Regions from separate parts of the Caballeronia sp. GACF4 genome, predicted to be linked through region 2. Evidence: predicted binding sites of a transcription regulator. Region 2 holds the regulator's gene; each other region holds the start of a gene.
The links. The regulator HrcA, encoded in region 2, represses chaperone genes, less so after heat shock. The targets are predictions, from matches to a motif close to TTAGCACTCNNNNNNNNNGAGTGCTAA.
Positions count from the first base shown of each region.

Region 1 (4,271 bases), on a different contig from region 2:
AAGCACGGCGCCGCCCGCCACACCGGCTGGCGACGGCACCTTCCTGCTGACCATCTTCCTCAAGCACGATCAAAGCAAACCGCTTCCGAAGATCAACGAGCAGTTGAAGGAGCAAGGCTTCTTCAAGACGTTTCCGCCGCCGGGAATCGAAGTGGTGTCGTGGTACGTGATGATGGGCGTCGGTCAGGTCGTGACGCTACGCGTGCCGGCCGATCGCCTGCGCGAAGTGAATCGCGCGATCGAAACCACCGCGTGGGGCGGCTATACGACGGAGTTTTATCCGACCTACGACTACAAGGCCGCCGCGCAGAACTTGCGCGATCAGATGAACAAGTAACGGTCCGCGTTTGCCACGGACGAAAAAAAACCCGCATTGCTGCGGGTTTTTCTTTGCGGCGTGAGCTTCTTTCGAAACCCACGCCCTGAGGATGAAGCAAGTAACCGGTCGAAACCGAATTACATGTCCATGCCCATGCCGCCCATGCCGCCGGGCATGCCACCAGGCATGGCCGAGTCTTCCTTCGGCAGTTCCGCGACGGCTGCGTCGGTCGTCAGCAGCAGGCCTGCCACCGATGCCGCGTTTTGCAATGCCGTGCGCGTCACCTTGGTCGGGTCGACGACACCGGCTTCCACCAGGTCACCGTACTCGCCCGTTGCCGCGTTGTAGCCGTAGTTGCCCGTGCCCGCAGCAACAGCCGCCACCACGACGGAAGCTTCTTCGCCGCCGTTCGTGACGATCTGGCGCAGCGGCTCTTCCATCGCACGCAGAACGATGCGGATGCCCGCGTCCTGGTCCGAGTTCAGGCCCTTCACGCCTTCGACAGCCTTGCGAGCGCGGATCAGCGCGACGCCGCCGCCGGCCACGATGCCTTCTTCCACAGCCGCACGGGTTGCGTGCAGTGCGTCTTCGACACGTGCCTTCTTTTCCTTCATTTCGACTTCGGTCGCAGCGCCGACCTTGATCACTGCCACGCCGCCAGCCAGCTTGGCCACGCGCTCTTGCAGCTTTTCACGGTCGTAGTCCGACGTTGCTTCTTCGATCTGCGTGCGCACTTGCTTCACGCGCGCTTCGATGCTTGCTGCCTCGCCAGCGCCGTCGATGATCGTCGTGTTTTCCTTGCCCACTTCGATGCGCTTTGCTTGACCCAGTTCAGCCAGCGTAGCCTTTTCGAGCGTCAGGCCGGTTTCTTCCGCGATCACTTGACCACCGGTCAGGATAGCGATGTCTTCCAGCATGGCCTTGCGACGGTCGCCAAAGCCCGGAGCCTTGACGGCAACGGTCTTCAGAATGCCGCGGATGTTGTTCACGACCAGCGTAGCCAGCGCTTCGCCTTCGACGTCTTCAGCGATGATCAGCAGCGGACGGCCAGCCTTCGCGACTTGTTCCAGTACCGGCAGCAGATCGCGGATGTTCGAAACCTTCTTGTCGTGCAGCAGCACGAACGGGTTTTCGAGCAGGGCGACTTGCTTGTCCGGGTTGTTGATGAAGTACGGCGACAGGTAGCCGCGGTCGAACTGCATGCCTTCCACGACGTCCAGCTCGTCTTCCAGCGACTTGCCGTCTTCAACCGTGATCACGCCTTCCTTACCGACCTTGTCCATTGCTTCAGCGATACGGTCGCCGATGGACGTGTCGCTGTTCGCCGAAATCGCGCCGACTTGAGCGATTTCCTTGTTCGTCGTGCAGGGCTTGCTGATCTTGCGCAGTTCTTCGATAGCTGCAGCCACTGCCTTGTCGATACCGCGCTTCAGGTCCATCGGGTTCATGCCCGATGCAACGTACTTCATGCCTTCGCGAACGATGGATTGCGCCAGAACCGTAGCGGTCGTGGTGCCGTCACCGGCGTTGTCGCTGGTCCGGGAAGCCACTTCCTTGACCATTTGCGCGCCCATGTTCTGGAGCTTGTCCTTCAGTTCGATTTCCTTCGCGACCGAGACACCGTCCTTGGTGACCGTCGGGCCGCCGAAGCTGCGCTCGAGTACGACATTGCGGCCCTTCGGACCCAGCGTGACCTTGACCGCGTTGGCCAGAATGTTCACGCCTTCGACCATCTTGGCGCGTGCGGTATCGCCAAAAGTGACTTCTTTAGCTGCCATATTCAAACTCCTTGAGTCGATTCAGTTTGGAGGCTTCGGGCGGCAGGCTCCAATGGAGCGGCTCTGCGGCGAAGCCGAAGTGCAGGAAGGTGCTTACTTGACCAGAACGGCCATGATGTCTTCTTCGCGCATCACGAGCAGTTCTTGCCCGTCGACCTTGACGGTCTGGCCGGCGTACTTGCCGAACAACACGCGGTCGCCCACCTTCACGTCGAGGGCGTTCTGCACACCCTTGTCATCGCGCTTACCCGGGCCGACGGCCAGGATTTCGCCTTGATCCGGCTTTTCGGCTGCAGCTTCGGGGATGATGAGGCCCGAGGCAGTCTTGGTTTCCTGATCCAGACGTTTAACGATGACGCGATCGTGCAAAGGACGAAGATTCATACACACTCCTCTCTTGATTGAGACTGAAAACGCGGGGGAAACCCGCCCGGTGAGCGAAGCTGCCCGAGCGGCAATTTGTTAGCACTCTCGTGCAGTGAGTGCTAATTATATGGACCGAGTTTGACAATTTCAAGGACAGGGACAGACGGACACTCCCTATTTCGCGTACTTTTGTCTGGACACGGGGAAATTAATGGATTTCGTAAGGTCGATTGGCTGGATTAATGTCAATCCGTCAATTCTGATTTCGCTTAATTAGGGTTTTTACTAGGGTCGGCGAGGCCTAGACTGCATTTCAACGACGAAGCAGTGAAGAGACAAACTCTCCACCCGCAACGTTCCCGAGATCAGTACCTAGGAGGTTCATCATGTTCAAGTCGATCATCCCCGCAATCGCCGTTGCTGCCGTCCTTGCAGTCCCCGCTTTCGCCCAGGCGCAAGAAAACGCGCCGGTGACGCGTGCTGAAGTGAAGGCTCAACTGGTTCAACTGGAACGCGCAGGCTACAACCCGGCCAGCGATCAAACCCAATACCCCGCCAACATTCAGGCCGCGCAAGCACGCCTGAACGCGCAACAAGGCACGGCTGCATCGTCGTTTGGCGGTGCCGGCGAAGGCGCTGCCGCTTCGGGTGCTGCCCGCCGCGCGGCTATCGACCCGAATCCGGTCGACTTCAATCGTCCGTAATCGTCAATTCGCCTAACGAAGCCCGGCACGCACGCCGGGCTTTTGCTTTTTGCGCATCCTGAAGGAAAAGTTTCTGTAAGCCACGGATTCGACGATGTTTTTGGACTACGTTTTTTTCTCGCGCAGTCGGAGGGCACTACAATTTGTGTTTGTTGCATCACAAATTTCGTCTTCGCTGCCTCTCATGCCTATGTCGTCGTCGCTGCGCCTTGCCTTTCTCTCCCTCGGAATTCTCGCCCTTGCCGCCTGTGGCGGACGCGCGGCGACCACGCCGAGCTATCAGCAGGAACTTTTCGACTCCGGTGCAAGCCCGTTCGCGCGCAACTTCGACGCCACCGTGAACGAAACCTGCGAGGCGGCCCGCCGCGCGCTGCTCTCGCAAGGCTTTCTCACGACGATGGCGCAAGCCGATACCGTCGACGCCACCAAGAACTTCCAGCCGTCCACCGAAACGCACGTGGTCGTCTCATTCCATGTGGTCTGCACGCCCGGCGAAAACACGACCAATACGAGCATCGCTTATGTGAACGCGGTGCAGGACGGCTATGCGCTCAAGAAGAGCGATACCTCCGCAAGCGTGGGCTTGAGCGTCTTGGGCTCGCTTTCGCTGCCGATCCGTTCGAACAGCGATGCAATGGTCAAGATTTCCAGTGAAACCGTGCCCGCCGGCAAGTTCTATGACCGATTCTTCGGGCTGATGGGGCACTATCTGAGCACGGTGCCGCGCAGTTCGCCCATCGCATCGGATGAGGTCAAGAGCAAGCCGCTCGCACCGTCGCTGATCGTGAGTTCACCGGATCTCACGCCAACGCCTATCGTCGTACAGGCGCCCGCCGCGGCGGCGACGGCCATCCAGTCATCCGACGCGAAACACGCCGCGTCCGAGGGCGTCGCGGCATCGGCGCCGGTTCAGTGAGATCGAGCGCACGCGTCGTTCCGGGAAACGCTTCGTCGATGCAAGCATCAAGCACGCGGGCAACGGCGGCTGCAGTTGCGTGATCAGCTCACCGCAAACCTCATTCAGCACCCGTCGCCGTTCGCAAAATGTACCCGCGTGGCCTGTGACGCCCCGCTCATCGCGCAGCTAGCCCGCCCGAACGCATC
Region 1 covers NZ_JALQDW010000009.1:180,699-184,969, forward strand. The annotation lists gene NCR40_RS10655 (hypothetical protein) at 1-337, shown strand, start outside; gene groL (chaperonin GroEL) at 457-2,097, opposite strand; gene NCR40_RS10665 (co-chaperone GroES) at 2,191-2,481, opposite strand; gene NCR40_RS10670 (DUF4148 domain-containing protein) at 2,850-3,167, shown strand; gene NCR40_RS10675 (DUF2242 domain-containing protein) at 3,352-4,083, shown strand.
Region 1: a site for HrcA is predicted at 2,560-2,586, ahead of NCR40_RS10665 (co-chaperone GroES). Genes of this name have one in related genera too.

Region 2 (4,271 bases):
GCGCGTGCTCGTCCAGCCAGCGCGCCACTTGCGCGTGCGTGGTGAATTCAGCGGTGATGTCGGCGCGCGCTTCGCCCGTGCGCACGACGCTCGCGTCGGCGCGGGCGCCGAGCGTGAGCGCGAGGGCGTCGATCAGGATGGATTTGCCTGCGCCGGTTTCACCCGAAAAAACCGTGAAGCCGGAGTCGAACTCGATATCCAGCGCGGCAACGATGACGAAGTCCCGAATGGAGAGATGACGGAGCATGGACGCTTGGAAAGGGCGTGGTGAGCGCTTCAGAGGGCGGAGTCTTGCGAGGGATGCTCGTTCCAGTGCAGCTTTTTGCGCAACGTGGCGTACGTGCTGTAGCCGACCGGATGCAGCACCGGCACCGTGTGCCGTGAGCGCCGCACTTCGATGGCGTCGTTCAGCTCGACGGCCGTGAACGACTGCATGTCGAAGTTCACGTTGACATCGCGCCCGCCGATGAACTGAATGGTCACCTTGGAGTCGTCGGGCAGCACGATCGGACGGTTCGAGAGCGAATGCGGCGCAATCGGCACGAGCACGAAGCCCTGCAACTGCGGATGAAGAATCGGCCCCGCCGACGAAAGCGCGTAGGCGGTCGAGCCAGTGGGCGTCGCGACGATCAGACCATCCGAGCGCTGGTTGTACATGAAGTGGCCATCCACCGACACGCGCAGTTCCGCCATGCCTGAAAAGCCGCTGCGATTGACCACGACATCGTTGAAGGCGAGCGCGTGATAAATGGGCTTGTCGTTGCGCACGATACGCGCTTCGAGCAGGCTGCGTTCCTCGCGCTCGAACTGTCCGGCGAGCATCTGAGGCACGATCTCGCGCATCTCGGTGAGCGGGATGTCCGTGATGAAGCCGAGCCGCCCGTGATTCACGCCGATGAGCGGCGTCTTGTACGGCGCAAGTTGGCGGCCCACGCCGAGCATGGTGCCGTCGCCGCCCAGCACGACCGCCACGTCCGCGCGCGCGCCGATTTCGGCGACCGAGAGCGCCGGGTAATCGGTCACGCCGACATCCTTCGCGGTGCCGGCCTCGAACACGACCTCGAAACCCTGCTTCGAGATCAGCTCCGCGAGCAGGCGCAGCGGCGTCTCGATGCCGGGCGTATTGGTGCGCCCGATGAGCGCGACAGTCTTGAATTGGCCAATTTCCATGCCGGCATTACACCATAGGTGGAAGGCGAAAAGAACCGTGCGCGAAGGGTGGTTGCGATGCCACCCGATCACGCCGGGGCACGCCCGTTGTTTATCGCTAGAATGGAGCGGACATTGAATCGCTCGACAAGCGATTCATCGCGGCGGGTACGTTCGCCGCGCCACGACACGTTAGGCTAAAATTTCCCCATGCTAGACCCACGTGCACAAACCCTCCTCAAAACGCTGATCGAGCGCTACATCGCCGAAGGTCAGCCGGTCGGTTCGCGCACGTTATCACGGCATTCCGGCCTGGAGCTGAGTCCGGCGACCATTCGCAACGTGATGTCGGACCTGGAAGACCTCGGTCTCGTCGTCAGCCCGCACACGTCGGCGGGACGCATTCCCACGCCGCGCGGCTATCGACTCTTCGTCGACACCATGCTCACCGTGGAAGCGCCGCAAGACGAAGCCATGACCACCGCCGTCAAGACGCGCCTGCAAGGCGAGGAGCCGCAGAAGATCGTCGCGGCGGCGGCGAGCGTGCTGTCGAGTCTCTCGTCGTTCGCGGGCGTGATCCTCACGCCGCGCCGCAGTCACATGTTCAAGCAGATCGAATTCATGCGGCTGTCGGACAAGCGCATTCTGCTTATCATCGTGACGCCCGAAGGCGACGTGCAGAACCGCATGATGGCGACGCAGCGCGACTATTCGCCGTCGCAACTCACGGAAGCCTCCAACTACATCAACGCGCATTTCGCGGGCCTGTCCTTCGACGAAGTGCGTCTGCGGCTGCGTCAGGAAATCGACGAATTGCGCGGCGACATGACCGCGCTCATGCAGGCCGCCGTGGTCGCGAGCACCGCCGAAACCGATCCGGGCGAGACCGTGCTGATTTCCGGCGAGCGCAACCTGCTCGAAGTGGCGGACCTTTCGTCCGACATGGCGCGGCTGCGCAAGCTGTTCGATTTGTTCGACCAAAAGACGAGCCTCCTGCAATTGCTGGATGTTTCGAGTCACGCGCAGGGCGTGCAGATTTTCATCGGCGGGGAATCTAATCTGGTGCCGATCGAGGAAATGAGCGTCGTGACCGCGCCGTATGAAGTCAACGGCAAGATCGTCGGCACGCTCGGCGTGATTGGACCCACGCGCATGGCCTACAACCGCGTGATTCCCATTGTCGATATCACCGCACGCCTGTTGTCCATGTCGCTCAGTTCTCAATAGCTTTTCCTTCAGCCCATCATGCCGGCCCGCGCGCCGCGCCGCCACTAGGCCGTTCGGCCAATGATGCGGCGTGAAACGCGCCGCTATAATGGGTTTCACCTTTCGACCACTTCCGGCCGCCTTGCCCTATGCGTTTCGATCTCGAGTTGCCTTCGCAGCCTAGCGCTTCGCATCGTGTCGCGGTGCTGCTGATCAATCTCGGCACGCCGGACGCGCCCACGCCGCGTGCCGTGCGCAAGTATCTGGCGCAGTTCCTGTCTGATCCGCGCGTGGTCGAGATTCCCTCCTTGCTCTGGCAGATCATTCTGCGGTTGATCATCTTGCCGTTTCGCGGGCGCGCGTCGGCAAAGAAATATGCGCAGGTCTGGATGGCGGAAGGCTCGCCCTTGCGTGTCTATACGGAGAAGCAGGTCGAGGGCTTGCGGCGCCTCTTTGCGGCAAACGACTACCACGTGCTCGTCGACTACGCGATGCGCTACGGCACGCCGGGCATCGGCGTCATGCTCAATCAACTCAAGCTCGAAGGCGCCGAGCGCATTCTCCTGGTGCCGATGTATCCGCAGTACTCGTCTTCGACCACCGCGACCGCTTTCGACGACGCCTTTACCGCGCTCAAGCGCGTGCGCAATCAGCCCGAGATTCGCACCATTCGTCATTACGCGGATCATCCGGCGTATATCTCCGCGCTTGCAGAGCAGGTGCGCGATTACTGGCGTCATCACGGCGTGCCGGATTTTGCCGCCGGCGACAAGCTCGTGCTGAGTTTTCACGGCGTCCCCAAGCGAACCATGGATCTTGGCGACCCATATCACGACCAGTGTCAGTTGACGGGCTCGCTGCTCGCCTCCGCGTTGGGGCTCACGCCGGTGGAATGCCGCGTCACGTTCCAGTCGCGCTTCGGCCGCGCGGAATGGCTGCAGCCATACACCGCGCCGACGCTCGCGGAACTCGGCGCGGCGGGTGTTGCGCGCGTGGACGTTTTTTGTCCGGGCTTCACGGCGGATTGTCTTGAGACGATCGAGGAAATCGGCATCGAGGTGCGCGACGAATTTCTGCACGCAGGCGGCAAGCAGTTTCACCGCATTCCTTGCCTGAATGCATCGCCGGCGTGGATCAAGGCGCTGGGAGAAATCGCGGCGCAGAATCTGCAAGGCTGGCCGGTGCAGGCCGTGCAGCCATTGACGGTTGCCGCCTGAACGAACGGTTATTCATGAACTACACGATTTCGACGGAACCGGGCGCGCGTCTGCGCATCGACAAATGGCTTTGGGCAGCGCGCTTCTTCAAGACGCGTTCGCTCGCGAGCGACGCGGTGGAAAAAGGCCGCGTGAAGATCGGCGGGGCGAACGTGAAGCCGTCGAAGGACGTGCGCGTCGGCGATCTCGTCGAGATCGATATCGAGCGGATCGTCTGGCAAGTGGAAGTAAAGGGCGTGTGCGACGTGCGCGGACCGGCAAGCGTGGCCCAGACGCTTTACGCGGAAACGGAAGAGGGCCGAGTGAAGCGGTTAGCCGAAGCCGAGCGGCGCAAGACGTTTCGCGAGCCGGCTGCCGGAATTCAGGGCAGGCCGACGAAGCGCGACCGGCGCATTATCGACAAACTGGCAGGTTCGGATTGAAGTAGTTTTCGATGGTCGCATGAACGCCGCCGTACTCGGTGTTACGGGCGGTGACAGCGCCGGACATACATATGGTGGTCGTTCCCGCAACCAGTACCAGAGCGACCACCGCGATAGCAAAGGTCAGTTTCATGGTACCCCCGGTGAGCGGGATAACCGGTTGCGAAAACCGGAAGGAAACGGGCAAGGGCTTGAGCGGTTACTGCATTCGTAGGATTAGGGTTAACGTGTTCCTGCGACGCATGTTCGAAGTGTAGGCGAACAACGCAATCGCCTC
Region 2 covers NZ_JALQDW010000002.1:367,498-371,768, forward strand. The annotation lists gene recN (DNA repair protein RecN) at 1-247, opposite strand, end outside; gene NCR40_RS01780 (NAD kinase) at 277-1,170, opposite strand; gene hrcA (heat-inducible transcriptional repressor HrcA) at 1,360-2,376, shown strand; gene hemH (ferrochelatase) at 2,505-3,572, shown strand; gene NCR40_RS01795 (RNA-binding S4 domain-containing protein) at 3,587-3,994, shown strand.

Region 3 (4,271 bases), 170 kb from region 2:
GCCGCCGGATGGTGGCGCGGTCGTTCATGGCGATCTGCACCGCTTCTTTGCCGGCGATAAAACCGCGGGCGGCTTCATGACGGGCTTCTTCCCGATCATGATGTTCGGCCTTCCGGCCGCGTGTCTGGCGATGTTCCACGAAGCGCCGAAAGAGCGCCGCGCGGTCGTCGGCGGCCTGCTGTTTTCGATGGCGCTCACCGCGTTCCTGACGGGCGTGACCGAGCCGATCGAATACAGCTTCATGTTCCTGGCTCCGGTGCTGTACGCGATCCATGCGGTACTTACCGGCGTGTCGCTCGCTATCTGCTCGGCGCTCGGCATTCATCTTGGCTTCACGTTTTCGGCGGGTGCGATCGACTACGTGCTGAACTACGGACTGTCGCAACGCGGCTGGATGGCGATTCCGCTCGGGCTCGTCTACGGCGTGATCTATTACGGCCTGTTCCGCTTCTTCATCCGCAAGTTCAATATGGCGACGCCGGGCCGCGAGCCGGCCACGACCGATGCCGAAACGTCCGCCACGCCGGTTGCAGGCGGCTACGGCACGCCGCTGCCGGGTGCAGCGAACACGCGCGCCGCGAAGTACATTGCGGCGCTGGGCGGCGCGTCGAACCTGACGCTGGTCGATGCCTGCACGACGCGTCTGCGTTTGTCGGTGGCGGATACGGAGAAGGTGTCGGAAGCGCAGTTGAAGAGCATCGGCGCGCGTGGCGTGCTCAAGCGGGGCGCGACGAACGTGCAGGTGATCATCGGACCGGAAGCGGACATCATCGCCGATGAAATTCGCGGTGAACTCGAACATTCGTCGACGCGCGGAGCGACGCCGGCTTCGTCCGCTCCGGCCGCTGCTTCGGTGGCTTCCGCGAACGTCGGCTCCTTCGATCAGACTGCCGGCCCGCTCGATCCCGATCCGCTGCGCTGGCTGGCGGTGTTCGGCGGCGCGACCAATGTCGTCACGCTCGATGCCGTCGCGCAAACGCGACTGCGCGTGGTCGTGCGCGATCCTTCGGCGGTGGATCGTCAGCGCCTGTCGACGCTGGATGTCGCGTGGGTGTCGGCGGATACGTTCCACATCGTCGTGGGCGCGGCCGCGCAGCGTTACGCGGCACAACTCGCGACGCGCGTGCCGGGAAGTGGTGGCGGGGCATCGCCGTTGCCGGCTTGATGCGAGATTCGGTCTGGTTTGATGAACGGCGCTTTCGGGCGCCGTTTTTATAGTGGGCGACGTTTAAGTCACTGCTGCCGTTACGGCACACCTCCGCCTAAAAACAAAAACCCGCTGTCCTTTCGGAACAGCGGGCTTCGAACTTACTTCAGCACCGAACTACGGTCATCGAACTACCGCGATATCACGCGTACTCGGCCAGCGCGGAACGCATCTTCTTCATCGCGCTCGCTTCGATCTGGCGGATACGCTCAGCCGATACGCCGAATTCGTCCGCCAGTTCGTGAAGCGTCATCCCGCCCGAGCCGTCGTCCTGCACTTCGAGCCAGCGCGCTTCGACGATACGGCGGCTACGCGCATCCAGCGATTCCAGCGCGGAAGCCAGACCGTCGCTTTGCAACTTGTCGAACTGACGCGCGGCGATGACATTCGTCGGCTCGCTATGCGAGTCAGCCAGATAGGCGATCGGCGCATAGGCTTCCTCGCCATCTTCCACCTGGCCTTCGAGCGCGATATCTCCGCCCGACAGACGCGTTTCCATCTCGGCGACTTCCTCGCGCTTCACATTCAACTGGCTTGCCAGACCTTCGATTTCCTCCGGTGTGAACGCCGAAGTGCCGGTCTTGTGGCTGCGCAGGTTGAAGAACAGCTTGCGTTGCGCCTTGGTCGTCGCGACCTTCACCATGCGCCAGTTGCGCAGGATGTACTCGTGAATCTCCGCCTTGATCCAGTGCATGGCGTACGACACGAGGCGTACGTTTTGTTCGGGATCGAAGCGCTTGACGGCCTTCATCAGACCGATATTGCCTTCTTGGATCAGGTCCGCGTGCGGCAGACCATAACCCAGGTAATTCCGGGCGATGGACACGACGAGGCGCAGGTGCGAAAGCACCAGTTGCCGCGCCGCATTCAGGTTGCCCTGTTCGCGGAATTCGGTGGCGTACTGACGCTCCTCTGCTTGCGAAAGCATTGGAATGCGGTTCACCGCTTGTATGTATGAATCAATGTTGCCGATCTGGCCGGTCAACATGGACGATTGTGCGTACGTCAGCGCGCCTGCCGAAGTTGCCTTGGCAGGTGCCGAGCTAAGAACATTCGGAAGGGTCATCGCATTGGACACGCTCATAAGCTCCTTATCAACAAATGCCTGTTGCCGCAAAGGCGCGGCAAGTCAGACATGATATTAGCACTCCGCTTCAACGAGTGCTAAGTGTTAGAGGGGAAACGAATGTGAGAGTTCCCACAAAGCTATCAACTTTGTGGATTCATAGCCGAGCACTGTATTCGAATCGTACCATTATTACCGATTCGTCACGTGCGATAGAATTAGTTACCTTACTTTGACGTAAGGAAGACAGGATATTCAAGCAAATAGGCTAATGGCAATCATTCGTGCAATTATGAGACGATGAATCTACAATGCGCGAAGCCCGCTTGGCGGCTCGACTCGTCAATCCCACAGATGGGGTGTCCATGCAGAAAAATAAAGGCCCTTGGCGTCATCTGTTGTCCCATGGCGCAATTGCCCTGTTACTAGGAGTCACGTCGGCGGCAGCGCATGCCGACCGCTTTGGTTTGCAAATCGCGGGCGGCGTGGCCGATCGCGACATCAAAAAGGCGGATCTCGGCTTCGTATGGGACCCGAATCTGACCTGGTGGGAAATCGGCGGCTTCCATTTCACCTTGCTCGGCGAAGGTCACGTTGCCTACTGGCACTCGCAGGAAAGCAACGCCGTGCACCCGAACATCTGGGAATTCGGTGTGACGCCGGTTCTGCGCTTCGTGAAGAGTTCGGGATATATCCGGCCGTTCATTGAAGCGGGCGTCGGCGTGCGGCTTCTGTCGCATACGCGAATCACGACGGATTTCACGGTGTCGTCCGCGTTCCAGTTCGCGGATATGGTCGGCGTCGGTGCGATCTTCGGCGAGAAGCAGAACTATCAGGCGGGCTTCCGGTTTCAGCATCTGTCGAACGCCAGTATCAAAGAGCCGAATCCTGGTATAAATTTCAGCCAGCTATATCTGCAATACAACTTCTGACGGGGCGCCGGCGCATCGGTTTCTCGACACAAGGGGAACCGACAGATGCCGGCAAAATCCATGGAGGCCATTCGAGGCCTCGAGCGCGATCGCTTCCGGGCGATGGTCGACAGCGACGGCCCGGCTCTGGATGCGCTTCTGGCCGAGAACGTCAGCTACGTTCACACGAACGGCAAGCGCGAGACGAAGCGCCAGTTCATCGACGCGATCACCGCTGGTCGACGCCGCTATCGGCAGATCGAGATCCAGTCGCAGGACGTGATCGTCGCCGGCAAGGACACGTGCCTCGTCTCGGGACGGGCGCTGATCGAGATGGAATCGAAGAACGGCGCGCTGCTGTTTCCCATTGCCTACACCGCGGTTCACGTTCAGACCGACGGACAATGGCTGCTGCTAGCCTTGCAGGCGACGCGCGTGGCGCTGGAGTAGCCGCCGCGCGCGACGTCGAGGCCTCAAGCCTCGACCGCTTCGTCTTGCCGCTCTGCCTGACGGCCCAAGGGTTTCGACCGATTCACCGCACTGACGACCGCATCCACGACAGCCAACGCCGGATTCGCGTGCACCGCGACGCCGAAGCGCAACGGCTCGTCGCCGACGCGGCAGCCTACGAAGACGGCCGTATCGCCGCTCGCCGTTACCGCCGTTTCGAACCAGCTCACGTTTCCCGATACATCGAAACACGCCGCCACGGCTTGCGCGTAGACATCGCCGCTCGTCGCGCCTGACGCCGGCGGCACCGCGACGTTGCGCCCGAACACGGAGAGCGTCGCCGCATCGACGCGCGCGACCACGCCGCCCGCGTCGAAATATTCCTGCTTGAAGAGTGTGCAGATTGCGTCACCGGTGACTTCCTCGCCTGAGGTGTCCGCGAGTCTTTGCACGGCGTGGCTGAACTCGATCTGCACGCGGCGCGGCGGCGTGAAGCCGAGCCCGCGTTCGAGCAGATAAGTCGCGCCACCCTTGCCGGACTGGCTGTTCACGCGGATCACGGCGTCGTAGCTGCGACCGAGATCGGCGGGATCGATCGGCAAATACGGCACTTCCCAGACCGTGCCCGGCTGACGCT
Region 3 covers NZ_JALQDW010000002.1:199,881-204,151, forward strand. The annotation lists gene nagE (N-acetylglucosamine-specific PTS transporter subunit IIBC) at 1-1,165, shown strand, start outside; gene rpoH (RNA polymerase sigma factor RpoH) at 1,350-2,285, opposite strand; gene NCR40_RS01030 (acyloxyacyl hydrolase) at 2,639-3,205, shown strand; gene NCR40_RS01035 (nuclear transport factor 2 family protein) at 3,251-3,634, shown strand; gene leuA (2-isopropylmalate synthase) at 3,658-4,271, opposite strand, start outside.
Region 3: a site for HrcA is predicted at 2,349-2,375, ahead of rpoH (RNA polymerase sigma factor RpoH). Genes of this name have one in related genera too.